Regions from separate parts of the Shewanella sp. SP1S2-4 genome, predicted to be linked through region 3. Evidence: predicted binding sites of a transcription regulator. Region 3 holds the regulator's gene; each other region holds the start of a gene.
What was found. The regulator LexA, encoded in region 3, represses DNA repair genes until DNA is damaged. The targets are predictions, from matches to a motif close to TACTGTATNNNNATACAGTA.
Positions count from the first base shown of each region.

Region 1: the regulator LexA is predicted to act here: its motif matches at 3,046-3,065, upstream of dinB (DNA polymerase IV).
Region 2: the regulator LexA is predicted to act here: its motif matches at 2,993-3,012, upstream of Q4Q52_RS09365 (DNA topoisomerase III).

Region 1 covers NZ_JAUOET010000027.1:16,138-20,592, forward strand. Annotated here, with positions in the region: gene Q4Q52_RS18495 (DMT family transporter) at 1-910, opposite strand, end outside; gene Q4Q52_RS18500 (LysR family transcriptional regulator) at 1,003-1,902, shown strand; gene dinB (DNA polymerase IV) at 1,946-3,022, opposite strand; gene Q4Q52_RS18510 (methyl-accepting chemotaxis protein) at 3,212-4,455, opposite strand, start outside.
Region 2 covers NZ_JAUOET010000007.1:96,304-100,758, reverse strand. Annotated here, with positions in the region: gene Q4Q52_RS09380 (CvpA family protein) at 100-588, shown strand; gene purF (amidophosphoribosyltransferase) at 858-2,372, shown strand; gene Q4Q52_RS09370 (hypothetical protein) at 2,571-2,858, opposite strand; gene Q4Q52_RS09365 (DNA topoisomerase III) at 3,025-4,455, shown strand, end outside.
Region 3 covers NZ_JAUOET010000005.1:146,451-150,905, reverse strand. Annotated here, with positions in the region: gene mtr (tryptophan permease) at 1-177, opposite strand, end outside; gene plsB (glycerol-3-phosphate 1-O-acyltransferase PlsB) at 177-2,600, opposite strand; gene lexA (transcriptional repressor LexA) at 2,761-3,381, shown strand; gene Q4Q52_RS07715 (cell division inhibitor SulA) at 3,378-3,890, shown strand; gene coxB (cytochrome c oxidase subunit II) at 4,293-4,455, shown strand, end outside.

The DNA of each region.
Region 1 (4,455 bases), on a different contig from region 3:
CTCTTGCCGCGCGTAGGTTGACTAACATAGGTAACATCAACGCAAGGATTACTATCAGCATACCCACCAATTGAATTTCCGTTACCGCCTGCCCCATGGCTAACGCCGTTAATGCCGCAAAAACGGGCACGAGATTAAAAAAGACCGATGCCTTAGCGGGACCAAGCGCCTTAACGCCGTTAATCCAAAACAGATAACCGAGCACAGTGGCGAACAAACCTATGTAGAGCACGCTAGACAAAGCCGTCGTCGACAGTCCAATCAACTCCTGCCAAGGATGAAACTCACCTCGGCCAAGCCCAACCACGGACATAGACACACTGGCAGCTATCATACTCAGCAAGGTAAAGGGCAACACAGGCAACCAATGGCCGACCCATTGCGAACAAATGGTATAACCACTCCACGCCAACATGCCGGCGGCAATCATCACATCACCTTGGTTAAAACTAAAGTTGAGTAATTGCTGCACACTGCCGTTAGTGATCACTAGCAATACGCCCGCCAAACCGCCCACTAAGCTGAACACTTGTTGTCTGCTGAGCCATTCACGCTGTAATAGCGCATTGACAATTGAAGTCACCAGCGGGCTAAGCGCCATAATCAAGGCACCATTGGCGGCAGAGGTATGCTGCAGGCCATTAAATAACGCCAGATTTAAGCCGCCCACACCAATCACGCCTACTAGCGCTATGACAATATATTGCGCCAAACTCAATTTGGGCCAAGCCTGACGAGTAAAAGCGATATATAACGCTAGAGTCACAGCCGCAATGGTAAAACGCCAGAATACGAGGGATTCCCCTGACATCTCCTCCAGCACTCGCTTAGCAATGGGAAACACGCTGCCCCAGCTAAAAACGCAAATCAGTAGACAAACGAATGTTATGTAAGGTGTATGGGATTTCATATCGGACTCTAGGGAGGTAATTGGGATTGAGCTTAGTTTATAAGTTTCATATATTATTAAAACAAACAAGATTGAGAGCTTAAATTCCAAATATGAAACTTAATTATTCCTTAGACGATATGCGCTTATTTTGGGTGGTGGCACAACAAGGGAGCTTTAAGCTCGCGGCGCAGCACTTAGGCATTCCACCTTCAACCTTAAGCCGTCGAATCAATCTGTTAGAACAATCATTAGGCCTGCGTTTACTGCACAGAGACGCCCATAGAGTCAACCTTACCGCTACAGGCCTGCGGTATCTCGAACTCTGCGGCCCGCTGTTTATCGAGTTAAACCAGGTATCCGGTGAGTTGCATGCGGATAAACATCAAGCGGTTGGCAAATTGCGGATCTCGGCGCCCATCAATACAACCTATCGCTGGCTGGGTGAATCACTCAACGCCTTCCAACGGCATTATCCCAATATTGATATCGATTTAAGTCTGTCGAACATGAATATTGATGTCAGTGAAAACGCCATCGATATCGCCTTTCGAGTGGGTGAACCTAAAGATCCCGATTGGATTGCAAGGCCGCTCACCACGATTAGCTTTGTGCTTTGCGCCAGCACACCGGCAATCCAGTGGCATACACTGCAATCCATAGAAGAACTGGATCTGCATCCGGTTATCATCGCTAAGCCCACAAAAACGTGGCGTTTACAGCACAAAAGCACTGGGCAAAATGTCGAGTTTGAGCCAAGAGGTAACATCAAATTAGCCGTCGATGATATGGCGATCGCCAGTCAGGCTGTAGTGGCGGGGCTCGGTATTGGACTATTACCCATCAGCATGGCGAGTGAACAGATACAAAGCGGCAAGCTCGTTCAAATACTGCCAGAATGGCAAGGTATTCCGCGCACAGCCTACTTGATGTATCGCGATCGGGACAACCTGCCCTTACGGGTCAGACTGTTAATTGATTTTATGTTGGCAAATCCACCCGAGGCTTATTGAGCCATTCAGGCGTGAGTCTGCGGCGTATCGACTCAGTAAACAGCTAGAGCGCTAAATCAAGCTGAGTCTGGGCATTTGGGATTTCGGGCACTGCGAGGATAGAATCGGCGAGTCCTACCGAAATACCCAATAGACGAATGCCGCGCCCCTCTTGCCTTGCCATCGCCTGTGCGAGTAGATCATAAAACATCACAATCGAGACTTCATCACTACGATGCTCAATGGTGGTTTGCTTGAAATCATTAAACTTGAGCTTGACCACTTGCTTGTGAATTTTGCGCTCTTTAGCGCTGCGGCTCAAACGTAGGGCTAATTCTTGGATCAATCCCGGCATCACTTGTTGGCACTGCTCTAGGCTATAAATATCCTTTGCCAGCGTAGTTTCAACACCCACTGATTTACGCTCCCTGTCGGCGGAAATGCCCCGCTCATCGATGCCTTGGGAACGCTCAATCAAGACGCCACCAAATTTTCCGAATCGCGCCAATAACTCAGGTTTAGAGTAGGCTTGCACATCACCACAGGTATTGAGCCCAAGCGAGGAGAGCTTTTCGGCGGTGACTTTGCCAACACCGGGAATTTTACGTAGCGATAAGGTTTTAACAAAATCAGGGAGTGTCTCTGGGGTAATCACATATTGGCCATTTGGCTTATTCAGATCCGAGGCAACCTTAGCTAAAAACTTCACTGGTGCTATGCCAGCCGAAGCGGTTAACCCCGTTTCGGCTAAGATATCGCGGCGAATGGCCTGCGCAATCAAGGTCGCCGAGCCCTTATATTGTTGGCACTCACTCACGTCTAAATAGGCTTCATCTAAGGACAACGGCTCAATCAATTGGGTATAACGGGAGAAGATTTCACGAATTTGCAGCGACACATCTTTATAAACCTGCATCCGCCCAGGAACCAAAATGAGATCGGGACACAACTTAAAGGCATAGGCGGTCGCCATCGCCGAACGCACACCGAATTTACGCGCTTCGTAACTGCAAGTGCTGATAACACCACGACGATCGCTGCTGCCGCCCACAGCTAAAGGCTTGCCACGGTATTCGGGAAAGTCGCGCATTTCCACTGCCGCAAAATAGCAGTCCATATCGATGTGAATAATTTTTCGCACGTTGAATTCCTCCAACGCCAAAATACTGTATATAAAAACAGTAATCAAGTGTTCATCATCAATTTAGCGGGGATCGGGCGGGAAACCTAAAATTAAAAGAAGCCTAAGCTCCTTTTGTGAGTGCACTATGAGTGATGCCGTGATTGAGCTGATGGTCAGTGAGCAAATAGTTCACTGACCAACTTAGGCTTAAATCTTAAATTGGCCGATATTGCGAGTAAGTGCCCGAGTCATATCCTCAAACCCTTGCAAGCTTTGCGACAAGTCCTGACTCGACAGCAAAGACTGATCCGACAACCCCCGCACATTATCGACATTGAGCGCCACTTCCTCGGCTGCCACGGCTTGCTGATCGATTGCTACGGTTATTTCAACCGTTTGCTGTTGGATTGACATAATCGCCGTCGCAATATCATTCAGTGCCGCTTCGACCTGAGTCGTTAGCTCTTGCCCCGCTTTCGCTTGCTCAACGCCCGATTCCATCACTTGCTCAGCCTGCAATGCGCTTTGTTGCAAGGTTTGAATAATGCCTTGAATGTTAGCGGTAGAATCTTGGGTACGCGATGCCAACGTGCGCACTTCGTCGGCCACCACAGCAAAGCCACGACCTTGCTCACCCGCACGCGCCGCTTCAATTGCCGCATTCAATGCCAATAGATTAGTTTGTTCGGCAATGTTACGGATCACGCTCAAAACTTCACCGATTTGCTCTGAGCTATTGCGTAAGTGTTTAATCACTTTCGCCGCGGCGATCACTTGCTGCGACAGCGCTTTCATCCCTTCGGTCGCACGGGAAACAATCTGTGTACCATCGTGGGCTTGAGTTTGCGCCTTCTGGGCAAAATCATTGGCACGCTGGGCACTGACAGCCATTTCTTGACTGGTTTGCGCCATTTGCGTTGCGGCGGTAGCAACCGTATCTATCTGCTGCTTCTGCGATGAGACCGACGACACGGCTAAGTCGCAGATCTGCCGCGCATCGACAACACCCGTGCCTACCTCTTGGGTTAAGCTGCGCGTATCCAACAACATATGCTGCACTTTCTCGGCAAAGCGGTTAAAAGCATCGCCAAGTTTGCCTAACTCATCTTCTCGATCCATTAGAATACGTTTTGATAAATCACTGTCACCTTCGGCGATATCTTCCATCGCATCCAATAACTTAGCGAGTTGACGTCTAAAGGGTAGCAACATCAACCATACCGTCACGCCCATTAGCAGCATGATGCCTATGGCAACCATACTGGCATTCCAGAACGCAGCGGTCACTGGTGCTTCAATCACTTCGTGAGGCAACATAAAGGCTAAGTGCCACTTTTGTTTGGGATAATCGCCGCCCACAGTCACAAAGCTCACCCGTTGGGGCACGCCATTAAAAGTAACGTTAGCAAACCCTTGCGCTTCCCTTTGCATCTGTTGTCTTAATGCCGAAA
Region 2 (4,455 bases), on a different contig from region 3:
GCGACTGAAAATGATTTATTTACCTCTCTAGGGGTGAGAATCGTTTCAGTCTCTGGTAGAATCGCGCCGTCTTAAAGCCCATGTCGGAAAGCCATCTCAATGGTTTGGATTGATTACGCTATCATATTCGTCATCGGATTATCGACTCTCATCAGTCTAATCCGCGGATTCGCCAAAGAAGCCATGTCCTTAGTGGTATGGTTCGCGGCTTTCTTTGTTGCCAGCCAATTTTACCAAGATCTTGCCGTTCACTTAACTCAAATGAACGATGAGATGCTGCGTAATGGCGTTTCTATTGCCATCCTCTTTATTACCACTTTGGTACTCGGCGCCTTAGTTAACTATATTCTCGGACAACTTGTTGTCAAAACCGGATTATCTGGCACTGATAGGCTCTTGGGCCTGTGTTTCGGTGCTATTCGAGGCGCGCTAATTGTAAGCGCCTTGCTGTTTTTTATGGATGCTTTCACAGGTTCACCCAACACCCAATGGTGGAAGGACTCTGTGCTAGTGCCCGAATTTGGCGTTGTCATTCAATGGTTTTTTGACTATTTGGAAAACACCTCCAGCTTTGTACCCAAACTATAAGAAAGAAAATTAATTAATCCTAAGTGATGGAAAGTAGCAATCGCTTAGGTATGTACGTCACTCCTGTTCAAGGGTTTATGCCTAAAAACAGGGTAACTTTGAGCGCAATAGCAAGTTTAGGCGTGCGATTGCGATTAGCAGGTTAGTGACGGGATACCTTGGCGACCGATAGGTAGCACTTAAGCCGAAAGGCTAGAGGTTTACTTTATCATTTGCTTATATTTCAACATGAAAGGGCATAGAACATCTTACAATGAGGAAGCTTACCCATGTGTGGTATCGTCGGAATAGTTGGCCAATCATCGGTTAATCAGACCATTTATGATGCACTGACAGTGTTGCAGCACAGAGGTCAGGATGCGGCAGGTATTGTGACCATTGATCGTGGTGCTTTCAGACTGCGTAAAGCCAATGGTCTGGTCAAAGACGTTTTTGAAGTCAAACACATGCAACGCCTACAAGGTAATGCAGGTATTGGGCATGTGCGTTATCCAACTGCGGGCAGTTCAAGCGCATCTGAAGCGCAGCCTTTCTATGTTAACTCGCCATTTGGGATCTCTTTAGCCCACAACGGCAACTTAACCAATACAGTCGAATTAGCCGAAGGGCTGATCAAAAAACGTCGCCATGTGAACACCACTTCGGATTCTGAAGTGTTGCTGAACCTGTTGGCCGACGAACTGCAAAAAACCACTAGCTTGACCCTGACGTCGGAAGAAGTGTTCGATGCGGTCGCTAACGTACACCAACAAGCTCGTGGTGCCTACGCGGTTGTTGCCATGATCATTGGTCAAGGCCTAGTCGCGTTCCGTGACCCATTTGGTATTCGTCCTCTGGTGTTAGGTAAGCACGAAACGCCAACGGGTACTGAATATATGGTCGCTTCTGAAAGCGTGGCACTCGATGCCGTCGGTTTTGAAGTGATGCGTGATGTGGCGCCAGGTGAAGCGATTTACGTGTCAATTGATGGTCAGCTGTATACCCGTCAATGTGCAGCAGAACCTAGCTACGCCCCTTGTATCTTCGAATTCGTTTATTTTGCCCGTCCAGATTCGACGATCGATAAAGTGTCTGTTTATGCCAGTCGCGTAAACATGGGCGCTAAGCTTGGCGAGAAGATTAAGAAAGAATGGTACGATCACGATATCGATGTGGTGATCCCTATTCCTGAAACCTCTTGCGATATCGCGCTGGAAATTGCTCGTTGCATGGACTTACCATACCGCCAAGGTTTTGTGAAAAATCGTTATATTGGCCGTACTTTTATCATGCCGGGTCAACAGGAACGTAAGAAGTCAGTGCGTCGTAAATTGAATGCGATTAACACTGAATTCAAAGGCAAAAATGTCTTGCTGGTGGACGACTCTATCGTTCGCGGTACGACGTCAGAGCAAATCATCGAAATGGCCCGTGAAGCGGGAGCCAAGAAAGTGTACTTTGCCTCTGCAGCGCCGGAAATTCGTTTCCCGAACGTGTACGGTATCGATATGCCAACGTCAAACGAGTTGATCGCCCATGGCCGTGATGCCGATGAAATCGCCAAGTTAATTGGTGCTGATGGCATTATTTTCCAAGACTTACCTGATTTAATCGAAGCAGTAAGAATGGAAAATCCAGCGATTAAGCGTTTCGAAACCTCTGTTTTCGATGGTCATTACATCACTAACGATGTAGATCAAGCGTATTTAGATCACTTGACGCAACTGCGTAATGACGATGCTAAAGCGGATCGCAATAAAGATATCGGTACTAACTTAGAACTGCATAACGTCTGTCACCCATAAGGTGAAACGTTAGGCGGATAAAAAGCCAGTGATGCCAGTGATAATGTCACTGGCTTTTTTTTATGGATTTTTATGAATTGGTAACCGCCACTTGGGAAAGGTGCCGCGATTGGGGGAGGGGAAACTTCTATGAGTGTTTGCTGTTCTCGACATCCGCATGCGAGGCTGCTGATCTTTTCTGCCATAGGTTTGCCGTGTTTATCCCCAGATCCACAGCAGCATCCACACCCCGAATAAGCTGCTTAAGCTATGGCGGGTGACTTGGTGTTTTAGCAGTAGCGATAAACTCACCGCAATGGGCATTACTAGCATGAATCCCCAAGCTAAAGGCATGTTGATGATTTTCATTTGTCCCAGCCAAGTGCTGGTGAGCATGCTTATCGCGAGTAACATCAGGCTATGAAATAGCAGTAACTGATTGAATCTTAATATCAATGCTGGACTGATTGTCATCGCCTGCCGCGCATTTATTGCAAACTGTCTCATAGCCACTCCTCTAAAATTTAGTGCATTCTAGTAGTTGTTGAGAACTATTCGCAATTGAATTTACACTTTAGCTTTGGTATTTAAGCTCGGTTTGTCACAGAAATTTGCACTCAACGGGCGTTTGGGCTAAATTATACTGTAATTATATCCAGTGCTTGGTGTTTGTATGATCCTCTATATCGCTGAAAAACCTAGCCTAGGGCGGGCCATTGCCGATGTATTGCCTAAACCCCATAAAAAAGGCGATGGATTTATCGAAGCCGCCAATGGCGATTGCGTGTCTTGGTGCGTAGGTCACTTGCTCGAACAAGCAGAACCTGATGCCTATAATCCCGAATTTAAGTCGTGGAAATTCGAGCACTTGCCAATAGTGCCGGACAAGTGGCAACTAAAACCTAAGGCCGCAACTCGCAGCCAACTCACAGTGCTGAAACGATTAGTCAAACAAGCTAACACGCTGGTTAATGCAGGCGATCCCGATCGTGAAGGGCAATTACTCGTGGATGAAGTGATTGCCTATCTTGGCGTGAGGGGTGACAAGTTACATCAAACTCAGCGTTTACTGATCAGCGACTTAAACCCACAAGCCGTAAAACGGGCGCTAACGCAGCTACGCAGTAATCGCGAGTTTATTCCTTTGTCCACATCGGCTTTAGCCCGTAGTCGTGCCGATTGGCTCTACGGCATGAATATGACCCGCGCGTACACTATCCAAGGTAAAAAGGTTGGTTATCAAGGCGTATTGTCCGTCGGGCGAGTGCAAACGCCTTTACTCGGGCTAGTGGTGCGCCGTGATGAAGAGATTGCCAATTTTCAATCTAAACCTTTCTATGAAGTGCTAGCGCATTTGGCGACCGAAAAGCAGGAAACCTTCAGCGCTAAGTGGCAACCCAGCGAAGCTTGTCAGCCGTATATGGACGAAGAAGGGCGAGTACTAGCCAGAGGGTTAGCGCAAAATGTGGTGAGTCGCATCAGTGATAAACCTGCCTTAGTGACTCAATTAGTGGCTAAGGACAAGAAACAGAATCCGCCTTTGCCCTACAGCTTATCCGCGTTGCAAATTGATGCGGCAAAACGGTTTGGCATGAGTGCTAAGGATGTGCTCGATACCTGCCAGAGTTTGTATGAACGCCATAAACTCATTACTTATCCCCGCTCCGACAGCCGTTATTTGCCCGTCGAGCAACATAGCCTAGCGCCGTCGGTTCTTAAGGCGATTAGCGGTGGTGCCGCTGAGTTACTGCAAGGCGCCGATGCCCCCGATCCACGGCTTAAATCCAAGGCATGGGATGATAAAAAAGTGGATGCCCACCACGCCATTGTTCCTACCGAGAAGACAGCTAACTTATCCAGCTTGAGTCAGCGTGAGAGGCAGTTATATCTTCATGTTGCCCGCCAGTACTTAGCCCAGTTTTATCCGGCCTATTGTTACAGTGAAACCACAGTACAAGTGACAATTGAGGGCGGCTTATTTAATACCAAGGCGCGTCAGGATAAATCTCTTGGCTGGAAGCAGCTCTTTGCCCGCCAAGAGCCAAATGGCAGTAAGGCGAGTGGCAACAAGTCGACGGAGGAAAATGCGGGTAAGGATGATGAG
Region 3 (4,455 bases):
CATGCAAAACCAAATACCCAATAACATTAAAATCGAATAGCCAAACCACATACCTGCACCGACCACGGGCAGAGAAAACATCCCAGCACCTACGGTCGTGCCAGCAATAATCATGGCACCACCGAGCAAGGACTTACCTGCGGGCTTATGCTTAGCCGCATTCATATGATTTGCCATTAAACTGTGTGCTCCGCGGTGACACTCGCCACTATCGTTTGTCTCACTGACGGACGTAATAAGCTATTGGCCTGATCTCGTATGCGATTGATATTGGACTTATCTTCACTATCCGCAAGATATCCCAATTCTTTGAGCTTCACGCTCAAAGTACCGTAGAGTTTTTTATCGTAGAACTCAGGCGCGGTAATGCCATGTAAAGCCCCTAAACGCTGGGCGAGTAAATGGCTCTCAGACTCAAGTTCTGAGCGCTCCATCTTAGGTCTGTTCGCTAACAGGTTGAAAATAATCGCATAGCGTTGCAAGGTCTCGCTCACGGAACTGGCTAACAATAATAGTTGGCTAGTGTGTTCAGGCACGACGGTTAAGGTATCAGTCTCAACCACTAACCCTTGTTCAATGAAGAAATCCAGCACTTGATTGACATATGCAGGTACATCTTTAATGCCCATAAAGAGTTCGGCTTTCAGCAGTGGATAAAAATCGGCAACGATTGACACCACTTGCTGACGCGGGATTTGCTCATTATGCGTTAAACAACTCGCAATTAAGGACGGCACGATAAATAAGTGGATGATATTGTTACGATAGTAAGTCATAGACACTGCCTGACTCGCCTCGATAGACACTATTTCCCCTAAAGGATCGGCACTTACAACAAACTTGTTCAGCTCTAAACCTTGCTGCACTAAATGCTTACCATCACCTTCGGCAACAGATGTATAAGAAGTGTAAGGCACTTTTTTGAGTAGGGTCAGATACAAATCAAGCTGACGCTCCAGCAGACTACGTTCTAAGGCGTTTTGATCTGTCGCCAGCAAAACTAAGCTGGTCAAAGTCACTGAACTCGCGGCTGCGGCATCATTGATACGCGTCATCACCCGATTAGCCAGCACGTTTACCGCTGGCGTTAACCAACTTGGTTTCTGCTCGGGATCATCGGCCAACTCAGCACGCCAGTTTGGCGCACGCTCATTTAAGAAATTTTGCAGGGTAATAGGCTCGCCAAAATTCACGTAACCTTGGCCAAAATTACCTAATTTGCGAATGGCACCGAACACCTGCCACACAGATTCTTTTTTCTTTTTCTTACCGCTTAACTCTTTATGGTAAGTCGCTACTTCCATCACATGGTCATAGCCTAAATACACAGGCACAAGTGTGACAGGACGTTCAATACCGCGCAGTACGCTGTTCATCGTCATGGCGATCATGCCAGTTTTGGGCGCCAATAGACGACCGGTACGTGAGCGGCCGCCTTCGGAGAAATATTCCACCGAATAACCTTTAGCAAACAGTTGATCTAAATACTCACGGAATACTGCGGTATACAGCTTGTTGCCATTAAAACTACGGCGGATAAAGAAGGCACCACCGCGACGGAACATAGGTCCAGCGGGCCAGAAGTTGAGGTTAATACCTGCGGCAATGTGCGGCGGAACCATACCTTGATAGTACAAAATATACGATAACAGCAGGTAATCCATGTGACTGCGATGGCAAGGCACATAAACAATCTCGTGACCATCGTGGTGCAACTGGCGAACTTGCTCGGCACCCTTGATATTGATCCCGCTGTAAAGCTTGTTCCATAACCAAGTTAAGAAACGCTCGGCAATACGCACTAAACTATCTGAGTAATCTGCAGCGATTTCATCGAGATACTCAATGGCTGTCTCGCGCGCTTGGGTCTCTGAAATCTTCTTACTGACGGCTTCTTCTTGAATCGCTTTACGCAACGATTCAGATTTGAGCAACGAATGAAACAGTGCTTGGCGGTTTGGCAGCACAGGCCCTGTCATCACCTTGCGTTGACGACGGAAATGCACCCGCGCGACCCGCGCTAACTTATGGGCAATCCCCATGTCGGTGCCATGCTCGTCGGCCATATAACGCAGGGATACCGCATTCGAAAACTGCACGAAGTTATGTCGACCTAAGAATAGAATCATCAAGCATTTGCGCAGCCAAGTCGGGTTTTCCCGCTCAAACACAGCCGCCTTCATAGTGTCATCTTCTTTCCCTGGTGTGCGGCCCCAATACAGGCTCACGGGTACCAATTGAATGTCTAATTCAGGGCGCTCCTTATGCACGGCTAACAAACGCATAAAGCATTCGAGGAAAGGCTCGTTACCGGCACGCTCGCCAAACAGCGGCTTACGCCCCTGGAGGCAGACAACCCGAGGCGCAATCACACCATTCGCCACTAAGGGCTCATAGGGGCTCGGTAGTCCTAACTTAGCCGTTATTTCACTCAGGGCAGCGATGTCACTCAGCGATTCCGTTTTCATCACATAAGCAAGGGGTCTGGAGGCATCCAGATTCAGATCGGCAAAGGGATCCTGAGGCACAACAATAGTGTGCACTAAGTGTTTTTGGATCCAGCGTAATGATTTCAACCAAAGAGAGTCGTGTTTAGGCATTATTCTTATGCAATTAAGTACGTTTACTAGCCCGGTAGAATACCAGACTATGGGTAATATTCGCTAATTCTCTCCAACATAGCTAAAAAGTGGTTAATACTTGCGCTGCAAATAATACTGTATATACTAACAGTAACTGTATAGAAAAACAGGAAACACCATGAGACCTTTGACGCCACGCCAAGCTGAAATTTTAGAGCTAATTAAACGAAATATTGCCGATACTGGCATGCCACCCACTCGGGCAGAAATCGCGACCCGTTTAGGTTTTAAGAGCGCCAATGCGGCTGAAGAGCATCTTAAAGCGTTGGCGAAAAAGGGCTGCATTGAGATCATGCCAGGCACATCGCGGGGCATTCGCCTACCTGCGGAAGTCGAAGATTTAACTGAAACAGGTTTACCACTTATCGGTCAAGTGGCTGCTGGCGAACCTATTCTTGCCCAAGAACATGTCGAACAGTACTACCAAGTCGACCCGAGCATGTTCCATCCCGCCGCCGATTTCTTACTGCGGGTTAAAGGCGACAGCATGAAGAATATCGGCATTCTCGAAGGAGATTTGCTGGCTGTTCATAAAGTACAACAAGCTAGAAATGGTCAAGTGGTTGTCGCTAGAGTCGACGACGATGTCACTGTTAAACGTTTCGAAAAAAAAGGCAATGTGGTCTATCTACACGCCGAAAATGAAGACTATTCCCCGATAAAAGTGGATTTAGGCTATCAAAGTTTAACAATTGAAGGACTCGCCGTCGGTGTGATCCGTAATGGAGATTGGCTATGAACAAACTACTTGGCAATGCACCCCGCCATCCGGGCTTGTGGCTCGATGAAGTCCGTGATGCCGACTATGACTGGCACCACGCACCTATCGCCTGCATGCCAACTAAGACTCAAGGCCGCCAAGAATTAATCCATCTGAGTGCGCAACTCGCCCAGTTAAGCCAACAGGGCCGTTGGTTAGTGCTCATCAACCCACCGAGTATTGGCTACAAACAAATGCTCGCCAATGCAGGCGTGCGTATGGACAGAGTCTTGCTGGTGCACGCGAAAGATGAAGTGGAAACCCTGTGGGCAATGGAAAAAGCCTTAACAAGTGGTACGTCCAGTGCGGTTATTACCTGGACCCAATCATTGGATGCACGCGATAATCGTCGCCTGCAAATTGTCGCTAAAAGTGCCCGCGCCATGGGCATAGTGCTAGAAGACGTAAACAGTCACTTACATGGCGACGTACGCATTGAGCAAGGTAGCCTCTTCGGCCAACAATCTTTTTTTAGTGCTGTACATTAAATATTCATTTAATTTTTTACCTTGAAAGCCGCCTCGCCTATGAATGTGAGGCTTTTTTTTGGCAATTTTTCAGACAATTAGATAAATAAGTGATCTTGATCAATATTTAAACAGCAAGTATGGTTGGTTTAGTCGGCGATGATATATCGCCGCCCGTGGCAAATAAATCGAGCCGTAATCGAGTTCAAAATGCCACTAAAAATAGAGAACAGATTTATTTCAGTCGTATGTGCCAGCGTGGCTAATACCAGCAGTAATAATACTTAATTAAAAGTAACAGCCGCCAACGCACGTTGAAGTCAAAAAAGCTTTTTTGGGAACTGAAGAGTTTGCATAGAGTTGAGACTTACTGTGTTGCTCTTCTTTGTAGTTGCTATTCGCAATTGGCAGAGGAGAAGTCTTGTGAAGCAATTGTTGTATTGTTTACTCGTGGTGTTATTCGCACCACCGTTGGCCGCCGCGGACATGCGGTTCAACATGACCCCTGGCGTAACCGAGATCAGTGGCAAGGTTTATCACTTGCACATGACCATCTTGTATATCTGCTGCGCCATTGGCCTTGTGG